DNA from 4 places in the Paenibacillus sp. 2KB_20 genome. Region 1 is predicted to be linked to each of the others. Evidence: riboswitches for the same ligand, from Rfam matches in the RefSeq annotation. Region 1 holds a riboswitch; each other region holds the start of a gene.
The links. A riboswitch is a leader RNA that binds a small molecule or an ion and turns the genes downstream of it on or off. The one in region 1 is predicted to bind cyclic di-AMP.
Positions count from the first base shown of each region.

Region 2: another riboswitch for cyclic di-AMP. It lies ahead of ehuB (ectoine/hydroxyectoine ABC transporter substrate-binding protein EhuB); the one in region 1 lies ahead of AB4124_RS13020 (APC family permease).
Region 3: another riboswitch for cyclic di-AMP. It lies ahead of AB4124_RS07385 (hypothetical protein); the one in region 1 lies ahead of AB4124_RS13020 (APC family permease).
Region 4: another riboswitch for cyclic di-AMP. It lies ahead of AB4124_RS21645 (C40 family peptidase); the one in region 1 lies ahead of AB4124_RS13020 (APC family permease).

Region 1 is NZ_JBFRHH010000004.1:185,245-189,458, forward strand. It holds gene AB4124_RS13015 (molybdopterin-containing oxidoreductase family protein) at 1-1,457, opposite strand, end outside; cyclic di-AMP (ydaO/yuaA leader) riboswitch at 1,940-2,135, shown strand; gene AB4124_RS13020 (APC family permease) at 2,298-4,124, shown strand.
Region 2 is NZ_JBFRHH010000010.1:162,833-167,046, forward strand. It holds gene ehuA (ectoine/hydroxyectoine ABC transporter ATP-binding protein EhuA) at 1-201, opposite strand, end outside; gene ehuD (ectoine/hydroxyectoine ABC transporter permease subunit EhuD) at 215-877, opposite strand; gene ehuC (ectoine/hydroxyectoine ABC transporter permease subunit EhuC) at 880-1,533, opposite strand; gene ehuB (ectoine/hydroxyectoine ABC transporter substrate-binding protein EhuB) at 1,535-2,389, opposite strand; cyclic di-AMP (ydaO/yuaA leader) riboswitch at 2,740-2,885, opposite strand; gene AB4124_RS25075 (SDR family NAD(P)-dependent oxidoreductase) at 3,308-4,051, opposite strand.
Region 3 is NZ_JBFRHH010000002.1:344,883-349,096, reverse strand. It holds gene AB4124_RS07395 (proline dehydrogenase family protein) at 1-262, shown strand, start outside; gene AB4124_RS07390 (hypothetical protein) at 321-785, opposite strand; cyclic di-AMP (ydaO/yuaA leader) riboswitch at 1,488-1,655, shown strand; gene AB4124_RS07385 (hypothetical protein) at 1,786-2,196, shown strand; gene AB4124_RS07380 (potassium-transporting ATPase subunit F) at 2,347-2,424, shown strand; gene kdpA (potassium-transporting ATPase subunit KdpA) at 2,455-4,134, shown strand; gene kdpB (potassium-transporting ATPase subunit KdpB) at 4,156-4,214, shown strand, end outside.
Region 4 is NZ_JBFRHH010000007.1:582,000-586,213, forward strand. It holds gene AB4124_RS21630 (copper homeostasis protein CutC) at 1-183, shown strand, start outside; gene AB4124_RS21635 (ROK family protein) at 219-1,172, shown strand; gene AB4124_RS21640 (hypothetical protein) at 1,569-2,096, opposite strand; cyclic di-AMP (ydaO/yuaA leader) riboswitch at 2,358-2,487, shown strand; gene AB4124_RS21645 (C40 family peptidase) at 2,491-2,967, shown strand; gene AB4124_RS21650 (stalk domain-containing protein) at 3,198-4,214, opposite strand, start outside.

The DNA.
Region 1 (4,214 bases):
GTCTCATGGAAGGCCGGGTCGGTGAACCCCATGGCCCGGCCCAGCAAGGAGAACAGCTCCACGTTGCTCTTGCTCTCCCCGAGCGCCGGAATGACCGGCTCCTGCAGTTGGATATACTGATGCCAGTAGGATGCGAACAGGTCCGTATTCTCAAATGAGGAGGTTGCCGGAAGCACGATGTCCGCATACTTGGCTGTATCCGTCATGAACAAATCGTGTACGACGGTAAACAGATCCTCCCTTGCAAACCCTTCGCGCACCCGCCCGGTGTCAGGAGCGACAACCAGCGGGTTGCTGCAATAGACAAAGACCGACTTAATCGGCTGTTCGGTCATGGCAAGCGCCTCGCCGATCCGGTTCATGTTAATGGTCCTGGCATCCGGATTCGGCCGGAGATCCGGACGCTCCAGTGCATCGCTGTCCATGCTGTTGTAGCCACCATTCGACTTGGCAGCCCCTCCGCCCCGCTTCAGCCATTGTCCGGTCAAGGCCGGAAGCGCCGCGATGCTGCGCACCGTCAAGCCGCCATTGTCGTGATGCTGAAGACCGTTACCAATATGAATATAAGAAGTACCGGCCCGGCCATACAGCTCGGCCAGCTTCTCGATATCCTCTACCGGAATGCCGGTAATGGAGGATACATGCTCCGGCGTATAGTCTTTGACATGCTCACGCAAGGCTTCATGCCCGAGCGTATACTGCCGGAGGAATTCCTCATTCACCATGCCATCTCGGAACATGATGTGCATGAGGCCGACCGCCAGTGCCGCATCCGTGCCCGGAAACAGCGGAATGAACCAATCCGACCATTGCCCGGTCTGGTTCTTATGAACATCAATCACAATGACCTTGGCACCGGCCTTGCGTGCTTTCTCTGCCAGCACTACTTGGTGCATATTGGTGCTGACGATATTACCGCCCCAGACAATGATGACATCGGCATGAACGGTCTCCTCCGGGACGGTGCCTCCATTAAACCCCATCACGGATTTCCAGCCCGCAGTGCCTGCGGAATTACAGATCGACTGCTTCAGGCGGCTGGCGCCCAGCCTGTTGAAGAATCTCCGATCCATACCGTCCACGCTCAATATCCCCATATTGCCGTAAAAGCTGTATGGTAGAATGCTCTCTGAGCCATATTCCTTGATCAGCTTCTTGTAGCGCCCGGTAATCTCCTGAATCGCTTCATCCCAGCTGATCCGCTCGAAAGCCCCCTCACCCTTGGGCCCTAACCTCCGCAGCGGATAAAGCACGCGCTCGGGATGATACACCCGATGTGCCATATTGCGGACTTTATTACAGATGGCTCCCTGCGTCATCGGATGATCCGGATTGCCGGTAACCTTCACGATTTTTCCATTCTCTTTATGCAGCAGCAAACCGCAAGTATCGGGACAATCCAACGGACATACCGCCGGAAACACACCATTCTCCTGATGAATCATCGCTTGAGTCATTTCGTCCATTCCCCCTTGTACACGCTGAATCATATCCCCTTATCTTAAAAGAAAATCAGGGCTCCAGTAAAGTCTTACATTTTTTTCTGAGCGGGTGTTTCACTCTACTTCCTTCCGGGTATATTCCTATCAAGAGCAACGAAGAGGAACCCAGACCCTTTCTCTTCCTTGCCAAATCATGGACCACTCCCAAAAAATTCGCCATGCCCATGTCTCCTCCCCCGAGACCGGCATGGCGAATTTGTTTGTATCCAGCGTCTATCGCATCACATCTGAGCTACTTGCCCTTACGCATCATAGAAAATCATGCTTTCTGTAGCAAACATGCAAAAAACAAAGCCTGTCAAAGCCACACATTTATGTAAGCGCTTATCTGTCATTTTTTATAAATAATTCTGCTTAATTTTTCGTTGGAGGGTGTTTTACAAAAGATTTGAGCAGGCGTAATATACTATTCAGCTTCGAAATCATTCTTCATATTCACATGACATTCGCTTAATTTCCAATTTGGAAAGCGGGGGAACCACACGTATGGATGGATACCTATAGGATCTGTCAACCATACTATGGGGTGAATCCTGATGCAGCGCGTACTTACGCCGCGACTATTATCAGGTAGGGCGACTCTCACCGCCCGAATCCGACAGCTAACCTCGTCAGCGTTGATGGAGAGGGTTGTGAACTTGTGATCAAACACAGGGTTCTAACCTGTGTTTTTTGTTTGCCAAAAATCAATATTGGAATGGAGATAGCCCATATGTCCAGCACATGAGGCACACCGATTGAACTCACTTCAAGCAGTTCCCATCATGTACCTATTCTTAATCGGCGGTGAAAAACATGTTATCTTCTATCAAACGATTCCTCATCGGAAGACCCCTTAAATCAACGGAATTGGGCGAGCAAAAGCTGAACAAAACCAAAGCGCTGGCCATCCTTTCATCCGACGCCTTGTCGTCCGTGGCCTATGGACCTGAACAAATTCTGATCGTCTTGATGACCGTTGGCGCGGCTGCCTATTGGTATTCCATACCGATTGCCGTCGGGGTCCTGGTCTTATTGCTGGCACTTATCCTATCATATAGACAAATTATTTTCTCATATCCGCATGGCGGGGGAGCCTACGTGGTTTCCAAACGGAATTTAGGCATGTATCCAGGATTGGTCGCTGGCGGCTCCCTGCTGGTCGACTACATCCTGACGGTTGCGGTCAGCGTATCGGCGGGGACGGACGCGATCACGTCGGCTTTTCCGGAACTGCATGCCTACAATCTGCCCATCTCCATCGTGTTCGTTCTATGTTTGACCGTACTCAATTTAAGAGGGGTTACGGAGTCGGCCACCATACTGGCTTATCCGGTTTACTTGTTTGTACTGGCGCTGTTTATCCTGATTGGCGTCGGAATATTCAACATAGCTACAGGCCATGCATCACCAGAGCTTCACACGCCGATCGGCACGCCTGTCGCCGGTCTCAGCTTGTTCCTGCTCCTGCGGGCATTTGCCTCGGGCAGCTCTGCCCTGACCGGCGTTGAAGCCATTTCTAACGCCATCCCGAATTTCAAGGATCCCGCTCCGAATAATGCGGCCAAAACCTTGGTCGCGATGGGATCCTTGCTGGCAATGTTATTTTCGGGCATCGTATTCCTGGCCTATTACTATGGGGTTAGCCCCAGCGAGCAAGTCACTGTCGTTTCCCAGATTGCCGAGCATACCTTTGGACGAAACGTTTTTTATTACTTTATCCAAGGAACAACAGCTCTCATTCTGATCCTGGCCGCCAACACGGGATATTCCGCCTTCCCGCTGCTTGCCGTTAATCTGGCGAAGGATAAATTTATTCCCCGAATGTTCACCGTCCGGGGGGACCGTCTGGGATATTCAAACGGGATTATCATACTTGGGTTCTTCTCCATTCTGTTGCTGCTGGCTTTCGAAGGCAAAACCGAGCATCTGATTCCTCTGTATGCCGTCGGCGTGTTTATCCCTTTTACCCTCTCCCAAACAGGGATGATGGTGAAGTGGATTCGCGAAAAGCCTGAAGGATGGATCGTCAAGCTGATCATTAATACCACCGGCGCATGCATTAGCTTTATCGTGACGATGATCTTCTTTTTCACGAAATTCGCCCAAGTGTGGACCGTCTTGATTTTCCTGCCGCTGATCATTTGGATCTTCACACGAATCCACAAACATTATGAGGCCGTAGCAGACCAGCTGCGAATTACGACCTGTGAGCCGGTTAAGCCGATTGAGGGAAATGTTATTATTCTGCCTGTGGCGGGAATCACGCATGTAGTGGAGAACTCGCTGAATTATGCCAAATCACTGGGAGCAGGACAAATTATCGCGGTGTACGTGCCGTTCGAGCGGGAGGACGAGGCGGCCTTCCAGGAAAAATGGAAGAAGTGGCAGCCGGACATCCGGCTGGTGACGCTGCACTCGCCTTATCGGAGCATCATTCAGCCGCTGACCAAATTCATCGATACCGTGCAGCGGAAGGCAAGCGAATCCCACTATCAGGTTACCGTTGTCATACCGCAGTTCATCCCCAAGAAGGGCTGGCATAACTTCCTGCACAATCAGTCCAGCTTGCTCATTCGCGCACATTTACTGTATCGGAGAGATGTGATTATCACCACAGTACCTTACCATTTTAAAAAATAGCGGGCTTGTTCCGCTGCGACTTATACAAGGAATCCACTCCGCCAACAACGTTAAAAAAGCTGCGATCATCCGATCCCTATTCTTAAGGGA
Region 2 (4,214 bases), on a different contig from region 1:
TCCGCTTGGACCGATCACAGCCACCTTTTCTCCCGGCTGCATCTCCAGATTGATACCCTTAAGCACCTGGAGATCACCAAACGACTTGGTCACGCCCGTATATTTCACAATCGGCTTGGTACCCGCAGCGGTAGCGGGATTGTTCTCCTGCTGCGGCACCTTCGACGCTTCCGCTTGCTCATCGATCACAACGGCATTCAATAGACTCCCTCCTTTATTTTCCACGCTGCAGATTCAAACGTTTTTCCAGCCTTTGCACAAGCAAAGATGCGATATAACTGATGATCAGGAACAGAATCCCGACCAGCGTATACGGCTCAAATGCACGGAACGACTGCGACACGATATTTTTGGCCGTCAGCATCATCTCCACCAGCGTGATGGCGCATAGAATCGGCGTTTCTTTAAACATGACAATTAAATAATTGCCCAGTACCGGAATGATTGGCGGCACCGCTTGCGGCAGTATAATACTTCGCCAGGTTTGGGCTTTCGTGTAATTCAGTGCTGTGGCAGCCTCCCATTGCCCCTTCGGCACTCCCTCGATTCCGGAACGGTACACCTCGGACAGATAGGTGCTGTAATGCAGCCCGAGACCGATGACCCCGGCATAGAAGGCCGGAATGGAAATTCCCGTTAGGAGCGGCAGACTGTAATACAGGAAGAAGACCTGAACCAGCAGCGGTGTATTGCGAATAAATTCAATGATTCCTTTGGTTATAAGCGACAACAGCTTAAATCGGCTCCGCGTCGCAAAGGCAAGCAGCAATCCGATGATTAATGCCACCACGAAAGCGCAGATCGTCACCCATACCGTCATCTTTAACGCACTCAAGAGCTGCGGCAGGATATCCCACACATAGTTCCAGTCCCACATGACTATAACCTCCCCGCTGTCCATTTACGCTCCAGCAGTCGAACTGCCAGCGATACGAGCGTAGCAATGACAAAATACATGAGGAGCAGCAATACCAGAATCTCGGTCGTCCAGGAGATGTAATTGTTGCGGAGCACCATCGCCTGATACGTCAAATCCGCCATGGTAATGAAATAAACCAATGAGGTGGATTTGATGAGTTCCACAAGCTGATTCCCGAAAGGGGGAAGCATTCGCAAGGAAGCTTGAGGCAATATCACATTCCACAGCCTTTGCCAAGGCTTCAGATTAAGCGCTAAAGCGGCTTCCCACTGTCCTTTCGGAACGGCCAGCACAGCGCTTCGGACGATCTCCGAGCCGTATGCGCCGAAGTTTAGCCCGATCGCGAGGATGGCCGCCAACATTTTTGGAAGCTCGATGCCGATGAACGGAAGAGCGAAATACAACCAAAACAGCTGCACCAGCAAGGAGGTTCCCCGAAAGACTTCCACGTACACGGCTGTCAATGTGCGAATGATCCACAGCTTCGACAGTCGGCATAACCCGGCTGCAAAGGACATCACGACCGCAAGGATGGCTGAAAAGAAAGCTACCACAATCGTGATCTCCGCCCCTTTTAGCAGCGTAGGGAGAAAATCAATCCACGAATTCGGCATGCTATTCCCCGCAAAGCGCAGCAGCCGTCATTTCACCCGGAAGCTCTTCTTCTGTGAATCCGAACTTCTGCAGAATGTCCAGCAGCTCGCCTGATTCCTTCATTTTTTGCAGCTCTGCATTATAAGCCTCCTGGAACTCGGTATCCGCTTGGCGGAACGCCGTAGCTCCATAACCCCGAACGCTTTCTCCATCGATGACCGGCTGCTCGAAATCAGTTACACGTTCGATGTTGTCATCACTAGCCGAATCCAGCATCGCCTGCAGAGAGGGTCCCGTCATGGTAATCGCCTGTACCCGGTCTGCCTGAAGGGCGCTAATAGCCGAGGCCTGGTCGGGGACCTGTATGATCCGGTCTGAAGGAATACCGGACTTCTCCATATAGCCGATTTCAACCGCGCCTGTCATGACGGCGACCTTAGCCTGGTCATGATTAGCAATATCCTCATAACTTCCGAGTTCCATCGGATTCCCTTGCTTCACCGCAATGGCTTCCCCGATGCTGTACTCCGGATTGGCAAACAATACGGCGGAGCAGCGGTCCGGATTAATGAACATGCCTGCGGTGATTAGATCAAACCGCTCGGCCTGCAGTCCGGCAACCAGTGAACCGAATTCCGTCAGCTCTCCCCTCATTTCCTTGATGCCAAGCCGCTCCAGAATAACCCGAGCAATCTCAACGGCTTCTCCCGTCAGCTCCCCGCTGGCCTCTTTATAGGCATAAGGCTTCTCATTCGCAAAACCTACGGTGATATACCCTTGCTCAATGGCGCGATCCAGTGTACTCCCTTTGTCACCGCAAGCCGCAAGCAATACCACCATAGTCACTGACAACATCAGCACAAGCACTCTCTTCAAAACCTTCCACAACCTTTCGTTATGACTTTGCAATCCTTACAAAATGGCACGTTGAAATTACCCTTGTTAACACATATATTAACTTGGATATAAGGACATTCAGACACCTTGCACGGGTCGGGGCTTCAGGGAAGATGATTCATCCATCTCCTTGCACGCTTAAACCCAATGCCATCCGACTGATTCAATTGGTTAAACATTTGCAGGCCTTGCCCCTCCTCTTTAGCAGAATACAAAAAGACCACCAAACAGGGGATTTAGACATAGCTCCGCCAGCAGGGGGTCAAAAAATAGAGAAAAGGCCCCTAAGAGAATCAAGGGCCTTTGTTATGAACATCCATTATGTATGCAAGACCCATCCACTGCTGACGAGGTTAGCTGACGGACTCGGGTAAGATGGTACCCTACACTCATGATTCTAAGTGACTCGCCCCTGGTGAAACTGGTTCCCCCGCTTTCCGGAAAATGTATGCCGGAAACTAAGCGTGTGTCCATGATAAAGGGAAGTTTAGGAAAAGTCAAACCCCTTTAACCGCTTTTTCTGGAAATTCAGACGCAGAAATGCCATTCTTCCGGGGTGTATGACAAGCTAGAAAAATGCCTCATTCAAGCCTGTCCACCTACAACATAGGGATTTTATCCCATACCTATTTTTCGCTATATAGCAGGCGTTTGCCATGCCTCCCTTACTCGTTCATGTGATGGATAGTTTATGCCATGAATTAGACCAAAACAGTGGAAAGCTTCTACACTCCATCTGAACCAAAAAAAATTTTTGATTATCCATTAAAAACCCATTATGACTCATTTACTTCTAGTTACGGGAGCGCTGGTGCCAGCATCATATATTAACCGCTTTATGAAGCAATGAATGCACACCAAAAACCCCGATAAGTGTCGGGATTTTTGGTCCATGGATTATACGGCTGTATATCCGCCATCCACCAGTAAGCTTGTGCCTGTAATGAAGGATGCATCTTCACTGGCAAGGAACAACACGGCTTTGGCTACTTCTTCCGGCTGTCCCAAGCGGCCCATCGGATGAAGGCCGACCAGGTGCTCGGTGATCGCTTCCGTTCTTCCCTTAATAAGCGGAGTATCGATGTATCCCGGGCATACGGCATTGACCCGGATCCCTTTTGGAGCATAATCCGCGCCCATCGACTGGGTTAACAGCTTAACGCCTCCCTTAGCGGAAGCATAAGCGGTAACACCCGCTTTTCCGACATGGCTATGGATCGAGCCGCAGTTTACGATCGCCCCTCCGGTTCCTTGGGATAACATCTGTTGGATTACATATTTATCACACAGGAACACCCCTGTAAGATTAATATCAATCGTCTTTTGCCAGTTGTCCATCGACAACTGATCAGCAGGGGCATCATGAGCAATGCCTGCATTGGCGAACAATACATCGACACGGCCAAAATGCTCAACCGTCTGCTTCACCATATTTGCAACTTCCTGTTCTTGGGTCACATCCGTCTTAACGAACAGCGTTTCAAAGCCTGCGCCTCTTAATTCATCCGAAACAGCCTGTCCCCGGTCCGAATAATCTGCAATAACAACCTTGGCTCCCTCTTCTACAAAAAGCCTTACTGCTGCTTCGCCGATCCCGCTGGCGCCTCCCGTCACAATGACAACCTTGGATTCAAATTTCATTTGTCGACCACTCCTATATTGTGAATTCATCATATCGGTTCCATATTCATGTAGAGTTAACATATTCCAGGCATGATATTCCACAAGCCCCCGTTTCTTTCCTGAACAACATCCTATCGAATAACGGCATATGGACGCTCACAACTTAATATTCGCCGCATCC
Region 3 (4,214 bases), on a different contig from region 1:
CTACGTTGCGATTGCTTCGCATGATGACAACATCATCGACTGGGTGAAGGTGTTTGCCGAGCAGAGCCACATAGACAAACAGGAATTTGAGTTTCAGATGCTGTACGGGCTGCGGATGAACGATCAGGCAGCGCTTGCACAGGACGGCTACCGCATTCGGTGTTATATGCCCTACGGAACGATGTGGTACCCGTATTTTACGCGGCGGCTGGCGGAGAAGCCGGCCAACCTGATGATGGTGCTCAAAAATATGTTCAAGTGAGCGGGGGAAAACAATCAATTGAAAGTGAAGCGAGGACGGTAGCTCTCTAGCTACTGTCCTAGAAGAAATAATACGCCTCCGAGCAGTCCATCAGGAAGGAACGCTCCAGCGGCAAGCTGCCTAACCGCTTACGGGTGATGTGCTGTTGCCGATTGGTCTCCAGATCGGCGAGCGCCGATACGGCGAGCTGCATCCGGGCGGATCCCCACTGGTGCTGCTTCTGGGCATAGCGAACGGCCTCGGTCACGGACATGCCTTTCAGCCTCGTAAAGACGGCTGCCCAGCGGACTAGATCCGTGAATTCCCTGTTGCTTGGCAGCGCATATTCGGCATAACCGGCCGCGTCTTTGCAGCTGATTTTGAACAAACCGCAGTTCCAATCTCGTTTGCTCCAGGGGATAAAGCGTTCAGCCGAGCCCTGGTCGAAACGCAATATCTCCATATGGCGGATGGGCTCTACACTTAATGCGGGAACTTCGGTTTCGATAACGGATGTCAGTGCATCCTCGATGAATTTCGTCATGATCTACGCTCCTTTATAGGAATGTTATATGCACGGTAAAAAGGCCTGGTGAGCAGAGATCCCCCGCTCTCCAGGCCTTTTTGTCGTTAGAGGCCCTGCTCCATTGGCGATTTTGGTTCCCCCGTCTCCCCATCTGTGGGGAGCTCAGCGTATAACGAATGTTTCGAATAGATGGATGAATCATACGCCGGAGGAAACTAAAAGTAAATGATCATATGGGACGGATATATTCCGAAAATCGATGAAAACCGTGTAAGAAAACGTGTACATTCAGTCGTGTCATCGATTATCATGGCAAAATCTCGGTATCTCGATAGATTGCGATAAATACAAGAAAACAAGAGAAATACATAGTATAGAGTAGTATTCGAGAGATAATGAAGCGATACTGGTCAGTTCCTGTTCGACATAACGCCACATGTGTTTTTGCTCACATTTACTTCCTGCAGGGCCAGACGTATGATACGAACTATGAATTGACGGACATCAGCGACAGGCAAACGGGCAGCCGTTCCATGAAGGCCTACAGACAGTGTGAGAGCTCAGTTGGGCTCTTTTATGGATCGAATCTCGGGCGAAGGCGCCATGGGTCTTCGCTGAAATTGCAGGATGATGCGACTCTCACCGCTCGAACCTGATGCTGTGTTGTTTTGCCGGACCTGGATGTTTAGTCAATGGCTAATAGAATAACATGCTACTCGTTTTCAATTTTCGCTGAGTCCTTGAATGGAAAAGGAACGGGGGAACCAGTCGGGAGATGAATCTATCTCTCAGGGGTGAATCCCATGGACAAGATAACGGTCTATGGGTAGGGCGACTCTCACGCCCGAATCCGTCAGCTAACCTCGTAAGCGTATCGAGAGAGGCAACGATTGTCGTGGACTTGGGCCACGGTGTATTTCACCGTGTCCTATTAAGGAGCCTGCGGGAAGAGTTCTTCTCTTTCCACAGGCTTCTTTGTTGTTGTCTTCTCTTTCCGAACTTAGGAGGAGAACAAAAGATGGAGAAATCGCAGGAGTTTATCCTGGTATCCGCACCGAACAAGGCCGGGGAAGAATTTATCCGCCAGCTGATCTTTAAGCGCATTTCGTTTGTGGCCATAGCCAACAACCGGGTTGAACAGGAGAGGCTGCATGAGCTGGGCTGCACCAACATGATACTAATCGATACAAGGGACGAGCAAACCTGGATCATTCCCGAGTTTCCCGTCAGCAAGGTGTTTCTGTTCGAGAGCAGCTTGAATCTATGCTGCCGCTATTTACGGATTTGCCGGACCTGGACCACAGAGTCGATTTATGTGATTACCCATTCCAGCAATCCGCGATTGATATACAAAGGGCTGGGTGCCGATGTGGTGCTTCATACGAACCATCACCAGGTATCCTTCCTGATTTTGTCCATTGTCAGCTAAGGTCTTGGCTGATATCACAACGAGGTTTTAGGAGGTTATATTCATGCAGGATTTATATATGGTGCTCATATTGGGAGGAACCTACGGACTGTTCATGCTGTTCATGTCTTGGTGTGGGCGCGTGGTTTCTGAACCGGAGGCGGATTAACCATGATGATCATTTTGGTATGCACGCTCTTTATTTTTCTGTACTTGATTTATGCGCTGATTCACCCTGAAAAATTCTAGGGAGACAGCTGAAGGAGGAAGGCATTCGCCATGGGCATTTTACAAATTGCCATCGTTATACTCGTTCTGGTGCTGCTGGTAAAGCCGCTTGGAACTTATCTATATCAGGTGTTTCGCAATGAAGGCAATGGAACGGACAGATGGTTCTCCTGGGCGGAGAAACCGCTCTTCACACTGATTGGTTTGAAAGAACGCAAGGGAATGACGTGGAAAGGTTATGCCATCAGCTTTGTGATGACGAATATCGTGCTGGTCGCGTCTGGGTATTTGATTCTGCGGTTGCAGAGAGTACTACCCTTCAACCCGAATGGCATCGATAATATGGAATCGACCTTGTCGTTCTCTACGATCATCAGCTTTATGACCAATACGAATCTTCAGCATTACAGCGGGGAGTCGGGGTTATCCTATATGGCCCAGATGGCTGTCATTACGATGATGATGTTCACGTCTGCGGCAACCGGGCTCTGCGTGGCGATTGCTTTTATCCGGGCGGTGACTAGCAAGGGCTCAACCGTCGGTAATTTTTTTGAGGACTTCGTCAAAGCTCACACCCGGGTGTTCATCCCGGCTGCGTTCATCATTGCAATGGTACTGGTTGCGCTGCAGGTGCCGCAGACCTTGAAGCCTACGCTCAGCGTCACGACGCTGGAAGGTAGCGAGCAGCAAATAGCCGTAGGGCCAGTAGCTGCGCTTGAATCGATCAAGCATCTGGGCACCAACGGCGGCGGGTTTATGGGAGTGAACTCGGCACATCCGTTCGAGAACCCGTCCCCGCTGACCAATGTCATCGAAATCCTGTCCATGTGGAGTCTCGGGGCGGCACTTCCGTATACGTTCGGTTTATTCGCCAAGAGCCGCAAACAGGGCTGGATTATTTTCTCGGTGATGATGACCTTGTTTATCGCTTTCCTGTCGCTGAACTATGCCGCTGAAACCAATGGCAATCCGGCGCTGAACCGCTTGGGCATCGATGCCTCGCAAGGCAGCATGGAGGGCAAGGAGGTCCGGTTCGGGGTTGCTCAATCTTCTCTGTTCACGACGGTGACGACCGCGGCCACAACCGGGTCGGTCAACAACATGCATGATACACTCACGCCGCTTGGAGGGATTACGCCGCTGTCCCTGATGATGCTGAACTCTGTTTTTGGCGGAAAGGGCGTTGGGCTGATGAATATGCTTATGTACGCGATATTGGCGGTGTTCCTGGCCGGTCTTATGGTTGGTCGAACCCCCGAATTTCTAGGCAGAAAAATCGAGGCGCGGGAGATGAAGCTGATTGCGATTGTTATCCTGGTGCATCCATTTATCATCCTGGCTCCGACCGCCCTTGCGCTGATGACAGATGCAGGGCAGGCAGGCATTACCAATGCGGGCTTTCATGGCATCTCGCAAGTATTGTACGAATACACGTCTTCCGCTGCCAATAACGGTTCCGGATTTGAGGGTCTGTCAGATAACACGCCGTTCTGGAACATTACAACAGGACTGGTCATGCTCTTCGGCCGTTACATTTCGATGATTGCCCTGTTGGCGGTGGGCGGCTCGCTGATGCGGAAGCAATGGGTTCCCGAGACGCTTGGGACGTTCCGGACAGATAATAAGCTGTTTGCCGGCATTCTCATTGCAGTGGTTCTGATTATCGGTGCATTGACCTTCCTGCCTGTACTTGTGCTTGGTCCGATTGCTGAGCATCTGACGATCCGTTAATAGAAAAGGTGGCCTATTACCATGAATAATACGAGAAAAAAAGTGATGTCCAAAGAGATGGTTCGTCAGGCGCTCAAGGA
Region 4 (4,214 bases), on a different contig from region 1:
GCAGGCAGTGAACTTAAAATATTGGCCGGCAATGGTCTGAAGTGGGAAATCATACACGATTTTATCGACCGGACCGGTGTGAGCGAGGTCCATTTCGGCTCAGCTGTTCGGTACGGTCGATCAGGGCTGAAGCCCATCGATCCGGTCGAGCTGCGATCGCTGGCTGAGAGCATACATCAATAGAAGTAGCAAACCTATCGGAAACAGGTGAACAAAAATTGCAAACCGTATGGAATAAACAGCAAGAATTTGTGGTTGGCGTTGACCTTGGGGGTACGAAGATCGCGGCAGCGCTCTTTGATTCCGAAGGACAGCTGCTGAACCGGGAGCAAATGGAGACAGCGGGTGCGCGTACGGCTGAAGAAGTGGTCGCGAGAATTACGAACATGATCCGCAGTGTGTCGGACGGCCACCCTCTTCGAGGCGTAGGGATGGCTTCACCCGGAACAGTTAACAGTAGGGAGGGGATTGTCATTCATGGTACGAATCTGCCGGAATGGACGAATGTCCCCCTCAAAGCCTGGATGGAACGTGATCTGCATACGGAAGTACAGGTGCTGAATGATGCCAATGCAGCCGCATGGGGAGAGTATGTAAGAGGTGCCGGAAGAGGGTCGACGAACATGGTGTACGTGACGCTAAGCACCGGCATCGGCTCAGGGATCGTGCTGGATGGGAAGCTGTTCCTGGGCAGCAGTTCATTTGCTGGGGAACTGGGACATCATATCATTGATCCGAACGGTCCGCAGTGCAATTGCGGGAGCCACGGCTGCTGGGAGGTATTTGCTTCAGGAACGGCCATCGGCCAGGCAGCATCCCAGCGGATGCTCACCCAGCCCAGCGTAATTTCTGAACTGGCCGCAGCCGAGGCGGGAGTGAACGCTAAACATGTTTTCGAGGCTAAACGTCTTCATGACCCCGTCGCAGTAGAGGTCATCGATCGAGCCATCTATTATATGGCGCTAGGACTGGTTAACGTCATTCACAGCTTCAACCCCGATCGCATCGTGATTGGAGGGGGAGTAAGCAGAGCGGGCGATCTTTTATTTCCGCAGCTGCGGGAAATGACAGATAAGCTGGTCATGCCATCCTATTTAGGCACGTACGAGATCGTTCCTGCAGGACTTCGGGACGATGTTGGTCTGGTTGGAGCTGCGGCCTTGTTCCAGTAGCATAGGTGTAAAGAGAACGTTACGGATAGAATAAAGGATGGAATAGAGGTTAGATAAAAAGCGTTCGGATCGGCGACGTAGTTTCATGTTAACCGAGCTTAAGCGAATTAGACAAAAGCCGCCCTTCAGGGGGCGGCTTTCCAATTATTCATAGAGAGCGGGAAACGGAGCGATCATTTTTTTCGTTATAAGTCCGTAACATGTGACAAGTGATAGGCGTGAACCGTAAGCCGTCATCCGTTTTCACTGGAGGCGAGTTTTTGGTTTCCTGGTTAGGTTTGTTTGTATCCGACAAACAATAAGCGGTTGCTCACACTTTCCCGCGATGCCGGCGGAAACCGCCGGCTCCAAACCCGCACGTGGGATGACCTGCAGGCTTGGAGCCGGCGGCTGCCGCTATTCCATGTACTTGGATGCGTCAAACGTAATCATGGACGTATGATTGGCATGTTCAATCAGTGAAGAGAGCTTGGTTACTTCGCGTTCCTTCTTCCGCGCTTGCGCCTGATAAGCTTCCGGATCATATAAAGCGACGTTGAACAGCGTTACGGCACCATCTCCGCTGCCACGGCTGCTCTGCCGCTCCAGCTTCTTGCGGGAGCCGAGATGAGCAAGTTGTCCGATATCGCTGCGGATCTGTTTGGCCAGCTCGATCGCTTCCATGATGGTCATGTCGGAGCCGTTCCAGCTAATGGTTTGCGTTGTATTGGAGATTGCCATCAGCAAATCCAGCTTTCTGTAATCCGCGGCGGCGGCTTCGATTTCTTCCGTAATGGCATCCACACTGCGTGCAGGATATTCCGCCGTTTCCCCTTTTTCAATGATTGTGCTGCTGTTGTTCAAGCGTTCCGACATCAATTGATTCAAGAGACGGTTGATTGCTGCCCGGACTGCCAAAGCTTCAGCCATCGTGATTTGTCTCATAAGTGATCGATCACCTCTTTAATTTCATTACTGATTATGTAAACGCATAGGTTTGTAAAAAGTTGCTAGATTATTAAAAAAAGCAGTTCGAGAAGGAAAGCAGAGTTACATAATTGTCATGACTGTGTGAAGATGGTTAAAAAATAGTCGGCCGGAATTAACCATCTTTACGACAGCTCCAAACATAAAACGATAGATTTTTAGGATATGATTGACAGCATCCTTGCTTGTATACTATATTAAGAGAAGGTTACAAAACGTTAATGAATTTTGCCGAATTTCGTTTGGAAAACGGGGGAACCGTCTTGGGTGAATTACTCTTGTATAGAGAGTATAGGGAACCTTCAACCGAACCCTTAGCTAACTCCGTAGGCATCGAAGGAGAGAACATATTTTGAAGAAGTTTGTCATCACTTTGCTAGGGTCTGCAATTATTTTTTCTTCCGGTGCCGTATCAGCATTTGCTGATCAACAACCGAATTTTCAGTATCAAGTGAAGCAATTGGTAGGAACTCCATACAAATGGGGCGGAACGACCACTAGCGGGTTTGATTGCTCCGGATTTATTCTGTACATGTTTAGAAATTTTGATATGGATCTTCCACGCACTTCCCAAAGCCAGGCTCAAGCCGGTGAACATGTGGATCGCGAAGATCTGCGGGTTGGAGATTTGGTATTCTTCAATACAAGCGGCAGCGGAATTTCTCATGCAGGCGTTTACATTGGTGACGGACAATTTGCGCATGCTTCCAGCAGCAAGGGAGTCAGAATCAGCAAGCTTAGCGATTCATATTACGAGCCACGTTATGTCACGGCACGTCGTGTGTTGAGTCAAGAAAATTATGCGAGACTGGTAGGAAGCGCAAGCTAATTGGATTACATTGCAGTTTAGGGTTCAATACATAACCAGAAAGCCTGACAAAGGGTTGTCCTTGTCAGGCTTTCTTTTTTTTAGATATCAGAAAGTATAAACTTCGAAGCTTGTGACTTCCTGATATCGCAAGAAAAACGTCTACTAACTGCGGTCTGTCATCTGTGAAAGTAGCGTCGATAGAAGTTTTTCTTACTATAAGTCTGTCAATCCCCACAGGGGTTGTTCGGTTACTCCTTAACAACAGAGGCATTCACAGCTGCTTCCATCCCGTTATTATAGAGACGGAACAAGCCAAGACGCCAGAAAGCAGCGCCTTTCAGATCATAGCGTTTGGCCAAACCGAGCTTATCGTCCACGGAAGTGGCTGTTTCGCTGCTTAAGCTGATGCCAAGCAAAAGCTTCTGCTTCGGGACACCTGCTTGGAGTGCCAACTGGATCGCTTGGTCCACCAGGCTGTTTGGTTCGGGTACCTGAGATTTGGTTCCGACCGGATTGTACTGATAAGCCATAACGATGAGATCATCGGCGATGGAGGCCAGCGCTTTGTAATCGTAACCTTTATAGGCGCTGTTCAATGGCGGCACCGCTAAGGACAGAGCAATGTCATGCGGCAATGCTGCCTTTAATTGCTTGACATAATCATTGAGCAGCTTCTGCTGGTTTACGACATCCAGTTTAAAACCGAGCCCTTCAAAATCAAGTACAACGCCGCCGAAGCCGTTCTCCGTTACCGCGGATGTGATGCCTTCAATGGACTTTTGGCGCAGGCTGCTGTCGCTCAGTACTTTGGTTAATTCGCCGTTTCCATCTAAGGCATAGACCATGAGGTATGGTTTAATCTTCTGGTCCGTAGCATCTGCTACCATCGATTGCGGCGTAACGTCACCGGCCGCAGCGGGCAGGCGGTACTCGTCGCCTTGAAGCGTGAACTGACCTTCACGATCGATGCGGCTCCATCCAAAGGCGACTGAATTCATAGATGCAACAAGATCCCGTTCTTGGAAAGATTGCAATGCATAGAAGGCTCTCAAATGCATCTCGCGCTGCGGCGATACAAGGGAGACCGTGCGAGTTGCCTGATTCCAGCCCACATCGACACCGAAGTGGCTGCTGAACGAGCTAAGCGGGATCAGTACACGGCCTTCCCGTTGAACCGGCGGGGCCGCAAGCTTCACTTGTTTTCCATTGACCGTTGCTGTCGTGCTTCCCACCTGAAGTAACACTTCAGTCGATTGGCCTTTCAC